Regions from separate parts of the Amycolatopsis sp. NPDC051372 genome, predicted to be linked through region 1. Evidence: riboswitches for the same ligand, from Rfam matches in the RefSeq annotation. Region 1 holds a riboswitch; the other holds the start of a gene.

Region 1 (7,531 bases):
TGAGCGACAACGCCTGGAAGACGGTGACCAAGTCGTGGTAGCCGTCCTCGCGCAGGTCACCGATGGCCAGGTGCAGGTTGACCTTGGCCGGGACCCGGACGGTGACTGGTGGTGGAACTACGGCGAGCACCCGTCAAGCCTACGTGGCCGGGCGCCTGGGCTCCCCACCAGGAGAAAACAGCCGTTTTCGGGACGCCTGTCCCAACCTCTCGGACACCTCGTCGCCAACCTTGGACCCCGAGACCCGCGCACCGAGCCGTGAAGGGCCCGCTGAAGGAATCGGAGTCCTTCAGCGGGCCCTTCACGGCACCGACGGGTTCGGCTGGGGTCAGGCGGCGACGCTGTGCGCGGCCCGCACGACCGGCGTCACGTGGGCGCCGCGGTCGGCGATCCACGCCAGCGCCGCGTCGGCCCGCTCGCCACGGACACCGATGCGGAAACGGGCGATCGGGGTGTCGCCGATGCGCGTGAGTCCGCCGCCGATGGTGGCGACCTCCACGTCGAAACGGCCGGCCGCCTCGGGCAGCAGGGCGCCGACGGACGCGAAGCCGATCAGCACGACGTCGGCGGACCGGTCGTACTTCGCGGCTTGCGCGCGAGCGGTCTCGATCGCCGGCAGCACCGCCTGCGCGGTCCAGCTGCCCGGCGAGGCGATGAGGTCGAGCACGTGACCGCGTTCGACGACCGCGCCGTCTTCGAGCACCGCGACGTCGTCGCAGACGCGGCGGACGACACCGGCGTCCGGAGTGGTCAGCAGCACGGTGGTGCCCAGCTCGGCGCGCGCCCGGTCGAGGACGGCCAGCACGGCGCCGGCCTCTTCGGGTGCGATGCCGGCGGTGGGGTCGTCGGCGAGCAGCACGGCCGGGCCGGCGGCGAGCGCCTTGGCCACGGCGACACGGCGCAGCTGGCCGGGCGTGAGGTCGGCCGGCTTCTGTGCGGCACGGGCGGTGAGGCCCACGAGGTCGAGCAGGTTGCCGACGCGGGTCTTGCGCTGCGGCCCCTCGATGCCGAGCTGCTCCAGCGGGGTGGCGATGTTGCCGGCGACGGTGCGCTCGGCGAGCAGCTCCGGCTTGGTGCCGACGACACCCAGCTGGCGGCGGACTTCACGCAGCCGGCGGCCGTCGAGCGCACCGGTGTTGAGGCCGTCGAGCCGCACGACACCGCGGTCCGGGCGCTCCTGCAGCGCGATGCAGCGGGCGAGTGTGGACTTGCCGGAGCCGGCTGGCCCCACCACGCCGAAGAGGGAACCGGCCTGCACGTCGACGCTCACATCACGCAGCGCGGCGACCGGATTTCCGTTGAGGGGAAAGGACTTGGACACGTTTTCGACAGTGATCACGAAGGGAGCTCCAGGCATGAGGCGCAGCACCGTTTCCGGGCGCGCCGGGCGTCACCGAATTACCGTCCTTTTCGGACGGTGCGCAGAATTGCGGTAGAAAAGATCAGGCGATGACTGTGGAGCGTCGACACGCACATACCGTGCGGCGACCTTCATCGACGACGCGCCGCCGGGTCAACAGGAGCGGGCGGGCTACCCTCTGCATCGGAAACAGCCTCCATCGGTCCTGGCTGTAGCACCTGCCCCATGGGGGGTGGTTGCTGCGACTTCGGCGAGCCAGGTCTCTCAGTCGCTCGGGATGGACATTCTGAGTAAAGCCGATCCCATTGGGTGAACGCAAGCGCGTTGGTGCAGATCACACGAGTGGTGGTGCCCGGATACCGGGACACCCGCAGCCACATCCTGGACCCCGAAAGCTCCGGCACCGAATTTCTTCCCCGCGGCGAATCCGGCGACCTATTCCACTGTGGACGCTGCCGATCCCTGGTGGAGACCCGATTCCGGCACGGGCGACGCGGAGCAGCTCGCGCGTGGGTAAATGACGGTTCGGCGAGGTAGTTCGCCACGGCGAGACACTCCGTCTTCCCGGCCGGACACCCCACTCCCGTCCGCGAGCCGAATCCGGACGTCCGTCACACCCGGCTGTGATACGCGCGTATCGGATACAATCGTACCACAACAGCGGAGGAGGACCGTGGCGCACCGAGTCGACCACGAACAGCGCCGGCGCGAGATCGCCACGGCAGTGTGGCGCATCGCGGCCGAACGCGGGCTCGACTCCGTGAGCATGCGCGAGGTGGCCGCCGAGGCAGGCGTGTCGCTGCGGCTGGTGCAGTACTACTTCGAAACGAAGCACAACCTGCTCGTGCTGTCGCTGCGTTACCTCCATGAACGCGGCGAGCAGCGCACGCAGGTCCGCATCGCGGCGCAGGTCGACCAGAGCGTGCGTGGCGTGGTCCGGACTCTTCTCACGGAGCTGCTCCCGCTGGACGCCGAGCGCGAACTGTCGCTACGCGTCAACCGCGCCTACTTCAGCCGCACCCACAGCGACCCGGCGCTGGCGAAGGTGTTCCTGCACGCCGAGACGCCGATCGAAGACCTGCTCACCAGCCTGTTGCGTCGCGCGGTGCTCCCACCCGGCGTCCAGCCGCGGCACGAGGCCAACCTGCTGGTCGCGGGCTTCACCGGCCTGGGTCTCGACGTCCTGCACAGCCGTTTCACCCAGCCCGAAGTCCTCGCGACGCTGGACTACCACCTGGGTCGGCTCTTTCAGGCTTGAGCCGCGAGCCGGACGAAGTCGTGCACGTCGAGCTGCTCGCCGCGCGTCTTCGGGTCGATTCCGGCCGCCACGAGGAGCTCGCCGGCGCGATCGGCCGAACCGGCCCAGCCCGCGAGGGCCGCGCGCAGCGTCTTGCGGCGTTGGGAGAACGCGGCGTCCACGACCTCGAACAGGCGTTGCCGCTCGACGCCCTCCACCGGAGTGCCGCGTTCGAAAGCCACGAGCGACGAGTCGACGTTCGGCACCGGCCAGAACACCGACCGCGGCACGGCGCCGACCTTGCGCGCCGGCCCGTACCAAGCGAGCTTCACGCTGGGCACGCCGTAGATGCGGCTGCCGGGACCGGCGGCCATGCGGTCGGCGACCTCCGTCTGGACCATCACCATCCCGCGCTGCAGCGAGGGAAGCTCGGCCAGCAGGTGCAGCACGACGGGGACCGCGACGTTGTACGGGAGGTTCGCCACCAGTGACACGGGTTCGGCCGGCAGATCGGCCGCGCTGATCCGCAACGCGTCGGCGCCGACCACAGTCAGCTGATCCGCGACGGAAGAAGCGCGTTCGGCGGCAGTGCGCGGAAGCCGCGCCGCCAGCTTCGGATCGATCTCGACGGCCACCACGTGGGCCCCGGCGTCGAGCAGGCCCAGCGTCAGCGACCCCAGTCCGGGGCCGACCTCGAGGACGACGTCGCCCGGCTGAACTCCGGCCAGCTCGACGATGCGGCGAACCGTGTTGGGGTCGTGCACGAAGTTCTGGCCGAGCTTCTTCGTCGGCCGGACGTCGAGCTCGTCCGCCAGCCCGCGGATCTCGGCAGGCCCCAGCAGTTCAACCACCGGGGAAGCCTACCGAGCCTCGGGAACCGCGGAACTCAGGCCCGCTTGCCGCAGACCGGCCAGGCGCTGTAGCCACCGCGGGCGTCGCGGACCTTCTCGGCGATCGAGATCTGCTGGGCGCGCGAAGCCTGGTTCGGGTACGACGCGTACTGGTCGCCGCCGTAGGCGTCCCAGGTCTGCTTGTCGAACTGGAGGCCACCGTAGTAGCCGTTGCCGGTGTTGATGGCCCAGTTGCCGCCGGCCTCGCACGCCGCGATGCGGTCCCACGCGGAACCGTCGCCGATCGCCGGGTCGGCAGGCTTTTTCGTGCCCACCTTGAGGATCTTCGGCTTGGCCTCGAGGAGGACCTTCACCGAGACCTGCTCGCGGGAGATCTCTTCGCCGTTCTTCTTGGTGACCTTGTAGGTCACCATCTTCTGGCCCGCGGTGCCCGGGTCCTGAACGGTGGTCTTGCCCTGTTCGAGCGTCGGGTCGTCGACCTTCTGCACGTCGGGGTCGATGGTCTCCTGCTGGTTGACCATCGAGACGCCCATGCGGCTGACGTGGACTTCGGCGCCGTCCTTGAGGGAGACGTCCAGACCACCCTCGACCGCGTCGTCCGGGCCGAGGCTCATCTTGAAGTCGGAGAGGAACTCCTTGGTGGTCACCGCGTTGGTGGCGACCTGGCGCGGCGCGTTGGTGCCGTCGAAGAGCGTGATGTGCTTGAGGGTCTTGACCTGCACGGTCGAGCCCTCGAGCGGCAGCTCGCCGGTGCCCGGCATCGAGGTCCAGGCGCCCTTGCCCATCATGTCGGCCATGCCGAGCTGGGTCATGGCCTCGCCGAGCGTGGTCGCGCGCACCCAGGACGGGCGGGACACACCGTCGACGACGAGGTTCAGCTGACGGCCGCGCTCGAGCTTGATGACGCCGCCGTCGCCGACCTCGGCCTGCGGCGAGGGCGAAAGCGAGTCGTGGGCGCCGACGGAAAGGCCGGCGTCTTCCAGAACCTCGCCGACGGTGTCGCCGTAGCTGTGGACGGTGACCTCGTGACCATCGACGTCGACGGTCACGCTCTTGTTCATCGCCAGCGCCGCGGCACCGCCGCCGCCGACGGCGATCAGGACCGACAGCACGGCACCCTTGAGGAAGCGGCGCTTCCAGACGCGGGTGGCCTCACGCAGGCCGTCCTCGACGGCGGCCTTCTTGGCCTCCGGAGAAGCGGTGCGGTCCTCGGCGAGCTCGTCCGGGAGGGCGAGCGGCGGGAGCATCGTCGTCTCGGCGTTGATCAGGCGGATCAGCTCGTCGACGTCGACGTCGATCTCGGCCATCATCGCGTCGGCGTCGGGCCCGAGGGCCGCGAGCACATCCTGTTGGGTCACATACAGCTCGTCGGAGAATTCAAGCTCTCCATAGGCGGTGTCGTCGAGCTCTCGCTCGAGCACGGCCACCGAACCAGCGGAAGAGAATAGGGTCTGCGCAGCACCACGGTTCTCGGTGCTATGGCGCGAGGCACCCTGCCTGCTACCAGTCACTGGGTCGTTCCCTTTCCCAGGACAGGACGTGTCGCCACGACCTGTTCCTTCGTCGCGACGCACCATTCGGCGCGCCTCTCAAGTCCGACACCCCCAGTCAGCGCCATCGTCACGGTCCCGAGTCGTACCAACCTCGGTGCCGCTTCCCCGACGTGCACTGACGTGACTGTGGGCGTATCAGCCGGATCCGCGTCTGCGGTTCCGACCGGCACGATCACGGGACAGTAACGGAGGTCGCCGGGTTGCGCAAACACCCCCCGGAGTGTCGTGACCTGTGTCACTCGTCAGTGTGGGCTACCGCATTCCCCGAACGTCGCAATCCGTTCAACCCGTTGTGACACTGGGCAATTGGTAGACGTGCTCGGCGGTGGTCCGGACCGCTTCGGCCACTTCGTGGACCGCTTCGCCCCTCAGCGCCGCGAGGTGCCGGACGGTGTAGGCGGTGCAGTAGGGCTCGTTCGGGCGCCCACGGAACGGGTGGGGGGTCAGGAACGGCGCGTCGGTCTCGGCGAGGTATTGCCCTGCCGGCGCGAGCCGAGCGGCCTCGTGGAGCCCGCGGGCGTTCTTGAAGGTGACGGTGCCGGCGAACGAGAGCACGTAGCCCTTGTCGAGGCAACGGCGGGCGATGTGCTCGTCGCCGGAGAAGCAGTGGAAGACGACGGTGTCCGGTGCGCCCTCTTCGTCCAGGATGCGCAGCACGTCCTCGTGGGCGTCGCGGTCGTGGATCATCAGCGTCTTGCCGAGGCGCTTGGCGAGGTCGATGTGCCAGCGGAACGCGTCCTGCTGGGCGTCGTGCGGTGAGTAGTCCCAGTAGTAGTCGAGGCCGGTCTCGCCGACGGCGACCACGCGCTCGGCCGACGCCAGACGCTCCACTTCGGACTTGTCCGCGTCGGAGAACTCCTTGGTACGCGTGGGATGGATCGCCACGGCGGCGAACACGCGCCCGTCCCACGTGGACGCGTCGACGGCCCAGCGCGCGGAGGCGAGGTCGTCGGCGACCGTGACGACACGGGCCACACCGGCGCGTTCGGCGCGGTCGACCATGGCCGTCACGTCGGCGGCGGTCACCGCCCCGCAGGCGTCGAGGTGGGTGTGGGCGTCCACGACCGCGGCGGGCAGGCGGTCGGGAATCGGCGGCAGTTCGCGCTTGTCTTCACCCATGCTGTGAATTTACTGCGTCGGCTCCGCCGCCGCGTGCGAGATCGCCCCAAGCCGGCGCGATCTCGCGCAGTGGTTGTCAACGTCGGCTGGTTTTGGCCAGCTAGTCATACTTACTTGACGATCGGCGCCCAGTCGGGGCCGTCTTCACCGAGCTTCGGGTCGAGCTTGGTGAACAGCGGCGTCGGCTTCTGCAGGGGACGACCGACCTCGATCGGCCGCGACTCCCACTTGGCCTGCTCGCCCGCGTAGTCACCGGTGAGGATCGGGTTGATCCGGCCCGGGATGTCGAGGTCCTCGACCTCCTGCAGCTCCGGCTGCGCGGCCCACACGCCGGTGCCGCCGAGCGCCTCGTGCACCTTCTGCGCCGAGTGCGGCAGGAACGGCGTGAGCAGCGTGTTCGCGTCGCTGACCACCTGCAACGCGGTGTGCAGCACGCTGTCGCGGCGCGCGGGATCGTCCTTGAGCTTCCACGGCTCCTGGTCCGACAGGTACCGGTTGGCGGCCGTGACCACGCGCATCGCCTCCGACGCCGCCGCCTTGAAGCGCGAGCGGCCCAGGTGGGCGCCGGCGACGTCGAACGCCTTGCGCGACAACGCCTTCAGCTCCTCGTCGGCCGCCGTGGGCGCGTCGGGCCGCGGGATGGCGCCGACGTTCTTGTGCGCCATCGAGATCGAGCGGTTCACGAGGTTGCCCCACTCGTTGGCCAGCTCGAAGTTGGTGCGGCGGACGAACTCGTCCCACGTGAAGTCGGTGTCCTGCGTCTCCGGGCCCGCCACGGAGATGAAGTAGCGCAGCGCGTCGGGGCCGAACTCGCGCAGGAAGTCGTGCACGTAGATGACCGTGCCGCGCGAGGTGGAGAACTTCGAGCCGCTCATGGTGAGGAACTCGCTGGACACGATCTCGTCCGGCAGGTGCAGCTTGCCGTACTTGCCCGCCTGGCCGCCGTGGTCGCCCTCGCCGTTGTGGCCGAGCAACAGCGCCGGCCAGATCTGGGCGTGGAAGGTGATGTTGTCCTTGCCCATGAAGTAGTAGGAGCGCGCGTCGGCGTTGTTCCACCACTCCTGCCACGCGTCTGGGTTGCCGGTGCGCCGCGCCCACTCGACGCTGGCGGAGAAGTAGCCGATCACGGCGTCGAACCACACGTAGAAGCGCTTCATCGACTGGTCGCGCCAGCCGTCGAGCGGGATCTTCACGCCCCAGTCGAGGTCACGCGTGATCGGGCGCGGCCGCATGTCGTCGATGAGGTTCTTGGTGAAGTTGAGGACGTTCGGGCGCCAGTCGTTCTTCGTCGACAGCCAGTCGCCGAGCGTCTTGGTGAACGCCGGCAGGTCGAGGAAGTAGTGCTCGGTCTCGACGAACTTCGGCGTCTCGCCGTTGATGCGCGAGTGCGGGTTGATCAGCTCGGCGGCGT
Region 2 (7,531 bases), on a different contig from region 1:
TGGATCGGCACCTCGAACTGCTGGCGCGGGATGAGCTCGCGAAGCCGCGTGGCCATCCGGTTGCCGTAGCCGTAGGCGGCGTCCTTGTGCACGATCGCCGAGAACGCGTCCACGGTCTCGCCCTGCAGCAGGATGTCGACCTTGACGAGCTCGGCGACCTGGTTGCCCGCCTCTTCGTAGTCGAGCGAGGCGTACCCGCGCGTGCGCGACTTCAGCGTGTCGAAGAAGTCGAAGATGATCTCCGCGAGCGGGATGTTGTAGCGCAGCTCCACGCGGTCTTCGGACAGGTAGTCCATGCCGAGCAGCACACCGCGCTTGCTCTGGCACAGCTCCATGATCGTGCCGACGAACTCGCTCGGCGCGAGGATGCTCACCTTCGACACCGGCTCGTGGACCTCGGAGATCTTGAGCCCGGTGGGCCAGTCCGACGGGTTGGTGACGACGATCTCGCTGCGGTCTTCGAGCACCACGCGGTAGACCACGTTGGGCGCGGTGGAGATCAGGTCGAGGCCGAACTCGCGCTCGAGGCGGTCGCGCGTGATCTCCAGGTGCAGTAGGCCGAGGAACCCGCAGCGGAAGCCGAAGCCCAGCGCGACCGAGGTCTCCGGCTCGTAGGCGAGCGCCGCGTCGTTGAGCTGCAGCTTCTCCAGCGCCTCGCGCAGCTCCGGGTAGTCGGAGCCGTCGACCGGGTAGAGGCCCGAGTAGACCATCGGCTTCGGCTCGCGGTAGCCGGCGAGCGGTTCGGTGGCGCCGTGGCGTTCGGAGGTCACGGTGTCGCCGACCTTCGACTGGCGGACGTCCTTCACACCGGTGATCAGGTAGCCCACCTCGCCGACGCCGAGGCCCTTGCTGGGCTTGGGCTCCGGCGAGATGATGCCGACCTCCAGCAGCTCGTGGGTCGCGCCGGTGGACATCATGCGGATCTTCTCGCGCGGGGTGATCTTGCCGTCGACCACGCGGATGTAGGTGACCACGCCGCGGTAGGTGTCGTAGACCGAGTCGAAGATCATCGCGCGCGCCGGGGCGTCCGCGTCGCCGACCGGCGCCGGGACCTGGCGCACGACCTCGTCGAGCAGCGCGCCGACGCCGACGCCCGTCTTCGCCGAGACGCGCAGCACGTCGGTGGGCTCGCAGCCGATGATGTGCGCGAGCTCGGCCGCGTACTTGTCCGGGTCGGCCGAGGGGAGGTCGATCTTGTTGAGCACCGGGATGATCTGGAGGTTGTTCTCCAGCGCCAGGTACAGGTTGGCCAGCGTCTGCGCCTCGATGCCCTGCGCGGCGTCGACCAGCAGGACCGCACCTTCGCACGCCTCCAGGGCGCGCGAGACCTCGTAGGTGAAGTCCACGTGGCCGGGCGTGTCGATCATGTGCAGCACGTGGTCCTGGCCCTCGACCTGCCAGGGCAGGCGGACGTTCTGGGCCTTGATCGTGATGCCGCGCTCACGCTCGATGTCCATCCGGTCGAGGTACTGCGCGCGCATCGCCCGTTCCTCGACGACGCCGGTGAGCTGCAGCATGCGGTCCGCCAGCGTCGACTTGCCGTGGTCGATGTGGGCGATGATGCAGAAGTTGCGGATCAGTTCCGGCGGCGTGAAGGTGGTGTCGGCGAACGTCTTGGGCGCTGTCACTCGTGTGGTCCTCGGGAAAGGTCGGGGGTGGCCGCTTCCTATCGTCCCATGGACCTCCGGGTGCGGTTGGGGGTCATCCCCGATGCGAGCGCGCCGGGCTGGTGGTGACCTCGAAGGATGAGCACTCCACACCCTCCCCCGGGGACCTTCGACACCGCGCTCGACCGGGCGTTCGGCCACCCCAGCGGCCTGCTGGGCCGCGTCGGCGGCCGGCTGATGTCGCGCGGCAACGCCGCCACCGAGCAGCGGCTCGTGGACCTGGCGCGACTGGAACCCGATGAAACCGTGCTGGTCGTGGGCCCCGGCCCGGGCGTCGGGCTCGACGCCGCGAGCCGCCTGGCGGGCGAGGTCGTCGGCGTCGAGCCCTCCGCCGAGATGCGCGCCCTGTGCCGCGAACGCTGCGGCGACCGCGTGAAGCTGCGCGACGGCACCGCCGCTACGACCGGCTGTGCCGACGCTTCCGTGGACGTCGTGCTGAGTGTCAACAACGTCCAGCTCTGGGACGACCGCGCGGCGGGCTTCGCCGAGCTGTTCCGCGTGCTGCGCCCCGGCGGCCGGCTGCTGCTGTCCGCGCACGAGAAGTGGCTGCCGGTTCCCCGGCACGACCTGGGCGCCGAGGTCACCGCAGCGGGCTTCACCGACCTCCAGACGTGGACCTGGGAGCCCCCGGGCTTCGCGGCCCTGGCGGCGCAGCTGCGGGCCCGCAAGCCCTAGCGCGAGTCCGTCCGCAGCGGGTGGTCGGGCGGCACCTGCACCAGGACGATGCGCAGGCCGTCCGGGTCGGTGATCCAGGCCTCGTCCAGCCCCCACGGCTCGCGGCGCGCCCCGCGGACCGGCGTGACGCCGCGCGCGGCCAGCTCCTCGAGCGTCGCCGGCAGGTCGCGGACCTGCAGCCAGAGGTCGACGGCCGCCGAGGGCGTGGCGTCGTTGCTGCCCACGACCTCGATCGAACCGCCGCCCGCGAAGAAGACCGTGCCACCGGGGAACTCGCGCTGGATCGCCAGCCCGAGCGTGTCCCGGTAGAACGCGGTCGAGGCCTCCAGGTCGCGCGGGTGGATCAGCACCCGGCTGCTCAGTACGTCCATACGTCCTGCCTACCCGAGTGGCTCAGGCCACCGCAATCGCGACGATCCCGGCCAGCACCACCAGCGAGCCCACCAACCGGCGCGCCGCGTTCCGCTCACCGAGCACGAACCACGCCGCGAGCCCGCCCAGCACGATCGACAGCTCCCGCGCCGGCGCGACCAGGCTGACCGGCGCCATCCGCAGCGCGTACAGCACCAGCAGGTACGCCGCGGGCGAGGCGATCCCGACGATCAGCGTCTCTTTGCGGTGCTCGCGCCACAGCTTCGCCACCTCGGCGCGGGCGCGCAGGGCCGCGGGCGCCAGCAGCACGCTCTGCACCAGCGCGCCGCCGCCGAAGTACACGAGGGGCGGCACCGCGAGCGTCGTCACGGAGTGGGCGTCCCAGAGCGTGTAGGCCGCGATGGTCGCGCCGGTGAGCACGCCGTAGAACACACCGGCGCGGCGCGCTTTGACGTCGGCCTCGCTACCGCCGAGGCTGATCACCAGCACGCCCGCCACCACCAGGAACGCCCCGATCAGGCCCAGCACGCCGGGGTGCTCGTGCAGCACGAGTACCGCCGCCAGCACCGACAGCAGCGGCCCGGTGCCGCGCGCGAGCGGGTAGACGATCGACAGGTCGCCGACGGCGTACCCGCGCTGCAGCACCGTGCCGTACGCCACGTGCAGCACGGCCGTCACCCCGGCAGCGAGCAGCCACGTCCACTGTGGACGTTCGTGTTCGACCAGGAGTGCCGTGATGACCACGGGAAGCAGCACCACGGCGGAGACGGTGTAGTACAGCCACACGAACCGCGGCCCGCCGAAGGTGACGCGCTTCGCGGCGAGGTTCCACCCCGCGTGCACGACGGCGGCGATGAGGACGAACGACAGAGCTGTGGTGTTCACCGGACCCCTTCGGATCTTCCGCGCACGCGGAAGGCCGGGTCCTCCAGGCTTTTGTCCCGTCAGATGAACGGCGGGCGCCGGGCCGCACCGATGGTGCCGCTCGGACCTGTCCCGCCGGCCCTGGTTGTCTTGCGTCTTGTCTTGCTTTGGTGCGGCGGGCCGGCAGCGGAACCCTAGGCACTACGGTCCTCACCGTAACCGAACCGATCACTCCGGGCCGCTCGAGGGGCCCGCGAGCAGGCCTGTTAGGCTTTCTCGTCGTTGCCGTGCGGCATTCCGTCAGGGAGGAAACCCGGCCGCGTCTGTCTTCACGCCAGGCGCCCGGAGCCACTTCGACGCGGCAGCGACCTTCACCGAGACGAAAGCAGGACGCCTTCATGGCCAACATCAAGTCCCAGATCAAGCGCATCACCACCAACGAGAAGGCCCGTCAGCGCAACCTGGCGATCCGCTCCTCGGTGAAGACCGCGATCCGCAAGTTCCGTGAGGCCGCCGACTCCGGCGACAAGACCAAGGCCCTCGAACTCCAGCGCGACGCCGCCCGCAAGCTCGACAAGGCTGTCACCAAGGGCGTCATCCACGCCAACCAGGCCGCCAACAAGAAGTCGGCTCTCGCGAAGCGCGCGAACCAGCTCTGAGCTGATCGCAGCACCCTGCCAGTCCTGAAAGGGCCCGGTGACCGACTGGTCGCCGGGCTTTTTCGTGCGCTCTCCCGCTCTCCCGCTCCCCGTGAGCAGCGTGCCTTTGCGTTGAGAAAACCCGGCCACGGTCGATCGGCCGGCGGTGGCTGTTGCGAAGTCTGCACACCCGACCAGCGGTCCCGCCCGGCCATCTCGCGGCTGCTGTGCCTCAGGCCCTGTGCCGGTGGCCCGAGCCCTGCCCGCCGAGCAGCGTCAGCGTTCACCCTTGGCGGCGACGACCTCGACGACCGCGCGTTCCAGGGCGTAGTCGGCGTCGGCCGCCACGCCCTTGACCTCGGCGTTCAGGCGGGCGACCACGCGCATCGCGGTGGCGAGGCCGTCCTGGCCCCAGCCGCGTGACTGGCCCTGCGCCTTGCGGATCTTCCACGGCGGCATGCCCAGCTCGCCGGCCATCTGGTTCGGGTTGCCGCGGCCCGCGGCGGACACGCGGGCGATCGTGCGCACCGCGTCCGCGAGGGCGTCGGCGACCAGGACGTGCGGCACGCCCAGCTGCATGGCCCAGCGCAGCGACTCCAGGGCCGCCGCGCGGTCGCCGCCCACGGCCTTCTCCGCCACGGCGAAGCCGGTCACGTCGGCGCGGCCGGTGTGGTAGCGGCGCACGGCCTGCTCGTCGACCACGCCACCGGTGTCGGCGACGAGCTGCGTCGCCGCGGAGGACAGCTCGCGCAGGTCGGAGCCGACGGTGTCCATCAGCGCCATCACCCCCGCCGCATCGATCTTGCCGCCGACGCGGCGCACCTCGTTGCGCACGAACGACTCCCGATCGGCGGGCTTCGTCAGCTTCGGGCACTCGGTGATCTCCGCGCCCGCCTTTTTCAGCGCCGCGGGCAGCGCCTTGGCCGCCTTGCTGCGGCCGCCGCCGTTGTGCACGACCACGAGCACGATCCCGTCGGCGGGCGCCTTGAGGTAGGCCATCACCGCGTCCGCCAGCTCCTGCGAGATGTCCTGCGCCGAGTCGAGCACGATGACCCGTCCCTCGCTGAACAGCGAGGGACTCACCAGCTCGGCGAGCACGGGCGGTGTGAGTTCGGACACCCGGTTGCGCGTCATCTCGGCCGTCGAGTCCACGGCCCGCGCGGCATCCAGCGACGAGCGGACAGCCCGCTCGATGAGCAGTTCTTCCTCACCGAGGACGAGGTGGAGCGGCGCGGGTGCGGTGGTCACCCCGCCATCCTCTCACCCGCTCGGCCACGCGCCCGCCGCGGTGATCTGCGCCGCCACCGTGGCACGAGGTGATCGCCATGTCGTACGGTGTACCCGAGGCAGCGCCCAGCTCCACCAGATTCACACTCCACCAGATTCACAGCGGCGCGCCGACAACTGAACACCGCTCATCCAGAGGGGCAGAGGGAACGGCCCGACGAAGCCCCGGCAACCGGCGTACAGCCTGTCTTCCCGAATTTGCGGGATAGCTGACGACCACGGTGCCAATTCCGGCCCGCTTTTGCGGGGCAGATGAGGAAAGGAACCTCGCGATGACCGTTACCCTCGGCACGACCTCCACCAAGAAGACCCTGGACCTCGGTCCGGCAGTCGAACTGGTTTCGAAGGAAGAGGGCCACCGGCAGCCGCTCGCCCCGGAGTTCGTCTCCGCCGAGGACTTCTCGCCACTCGAGGTCGCCTACGACTTCGGCCGCGTGCGCCGCGAAGACATCGAGGCCGGCCCCAAGAACATCTGGCGCTACAAGAAGCTCCTTCCCGTCCCCTCGACCGTCGAGGAGATCCCGAACACCGAACCCGGCGCCACGCGCCTGGTGAAGGCCGACCGCCTCGCCAAGGCGCTGGGCCTGAAGTCCCTGTGGGTCAAGGACGACACCGGCAACCCCACGCACTCCTTCAAGGACCGTGTGGTCGCCGTCGCGCTGGCCGCGGCCCGCGAGTTCGGCTTCGAGGTCCTCGCGTGTCCCTCGACCGGCAACCTGGCCAACGCGACGGCCGCCGCCGCGGCCCGCGCCGGCTGGCGGTCGGTCGTGCTGATCCCGAAGTCGCTCGAACGCGCCAAGATCCTCACCACCGCCGTCTACGACGGTGACCTGATCGCCGTCGACGGCAACTACGACGACGTCAACCGCCTCGCCACCGAACTGGCCGGCGAGCACCCGACGTGGGCGTTCGTCAACGTCAACGTGCGCCCCTACTACTCCGAAGGCTCCAAGACGCTCGGCTACGAGGTCGCCGAGCAGCTCGGCTGGCGCCTGCCGGAGCAGATCGTGGTACCGATCGCGTCGGGTTCGCAGCTGACCAAGGTGGACAAGGGTTTCCGCGAGCTCGGCCAGCTCGGCCTCGTGGAAGCCAGCCCCTACAAGGTCTTCGGCGCGCAGGCCACCGGCTGCTCCCCCGTCTCGGCCGCGTTCCGCGCCGGCCACGACGTGGTCCAGCCCGTGAAGCCCGACACCATCGCCCGCTCGCTCGCGATCGGCAACCCCGCCGACGGCCCCTACGTGCTCGACGTCGTCAACCGCACCGGCGGCGCGATCGAGGACGTGAGCGACGAGGAGGTCGTCGAGGGCATCCGGCTGCTCGCGCGCACCGAGGGCATCTTCACCGAGACCGCGGGCGGCGTCACCGTCGCGACCGCCAAGAAGCTCATCGAGGCCGGCAAGATCGACCCCGACGCCGAGACCGTGCTGCTCATCACCGGCGACGGCCTCAAGACGCTCGACGCCGTCGAAGGCCGCATCGGCCCCAAGGCCACCGTGCCGCCGTCGGCCGAAGCCGTGAGCAAGGCCCTCGGCCTCTGACCGCCGGGCCCGCGGGCCGCTCCCCTACCGGGGCGGTCCGCGCGGCTCACCCCGGCGCGCCACCGCAGGTCCGCCGTCACCGGGCAGCACGGCCGTGTCGCCGTCCACATCGGTCCGCGTCACGAGCACACCCAACGTGCCCAGCACGTCCACTGTGGACTTCGCCGGGTGCCCGTAGCTGTTGCCCGCGCCCACGCTGATCATCGCCGCCCGCGCGCCCACGGCCTCGAGGAACTGAGGCAACGAGTAGCGCGAGCCGTGGTGGGGAACCTTCAGCACGTCGGCGTGCAGATCCACCCCCTCGGCCAGCAAGTCGGCCTGCGCGGCCAGTTCCACGTCTCCGGTCAGCAGCACCCTCCCCGCCGCCGTGGTCGCGCGGAGCACCACGGAACTGTTGTTGATCATCGTGCCGTCCTGCAGGGCGGCCGCCCGTGCCGTGACGTAGCGCGGCCCGAGCACGTCCAGCGACAGCCCCGGCCAGTCGAGCCGC

What was found. Region 1 has a riboswitch for S-adenosylmethionine ahead of AB0M56_RS30245 (ATP-binding cassette domain-containing protein). Riboswitches for the same ligand answer to the same signal wherever they lie in the genome.
Region 2: it holds a riboswitch for S-adenosylmethionine, as region 1 does, so the genes downstream of both, thrC (threonine synthase) here and AB0M56_RS30245 (ATP-binding cassette domain-containing protein) in region 1, are expected to answer to the same signal.

Annotation. Positions count from the first base shown of each region.
Region 1 is NZ_JBFBAF010000022.1:63,224-70,754, forward strand. It holds gene AB0M56_RS30240 (4-(cytidine 5'-diphospho)-2-C-methyl-D-erythritol kinase) at 1-130, opposite strand, end outside; gene AB0M56_RS30245 (ATP-binding cassette domain-containing protein) at 329-1,339, opposite strand; SAM riboswitch class I at 1,538-1,644, opposite strand; gene AB0M56_RS30250 (TetR/AcrR family transcriptional regulator) at 2,034-2,618, shown strand; gene rsmA (16S rRNA (adenine(1518)-N(6)/adenine(1519)-N(6))-dimethyltransferase RsmA) at 2,609-3,448, opposite strand; gene AB0M56_RS30260 (transglycosylase family protein) at 3,484-4,869, opposite strand; gene AB0M56_RS30265 (TatD family hydrolase) at 5,284-6,120, opposite strand; gene metG (methionine--tRNA ligase) at 6,231-7,531, opposite strand, start outside.
Region 2 is NZ_JBFBAF010000005.1:112,794-120,324, forward strand. It holds gene lepA (translation elongation factor 4) at 1-1,628, opposite strand, end outside; gene AB0M56_RS09805 (class I SAM-dependent methyltransferase) at 1,746-2,342, shown strand; gene AB0M56_RS09810 (VOC family protein) at 2,339-2,713, opposite strand; gene AB0M56_RS09815 (EamA family transporter) at 2,736-3,599, opposite strand; gene rpsT (30S ribosomal protein S20) at 3,977-4,237, shown strand; gene holA (DNA polymerase III subunit delta) at 4,493-5,464, opposite strand; SAM riboswitch class I at 5,629-5,762, shown strand; gene thrC (threonine synthase) at 5,776-7,041, shown strand; gene AB0M56_RS09835 (ComEC/Rec2 family competence protein) at 7,066-7,531, opposite strand, start outside.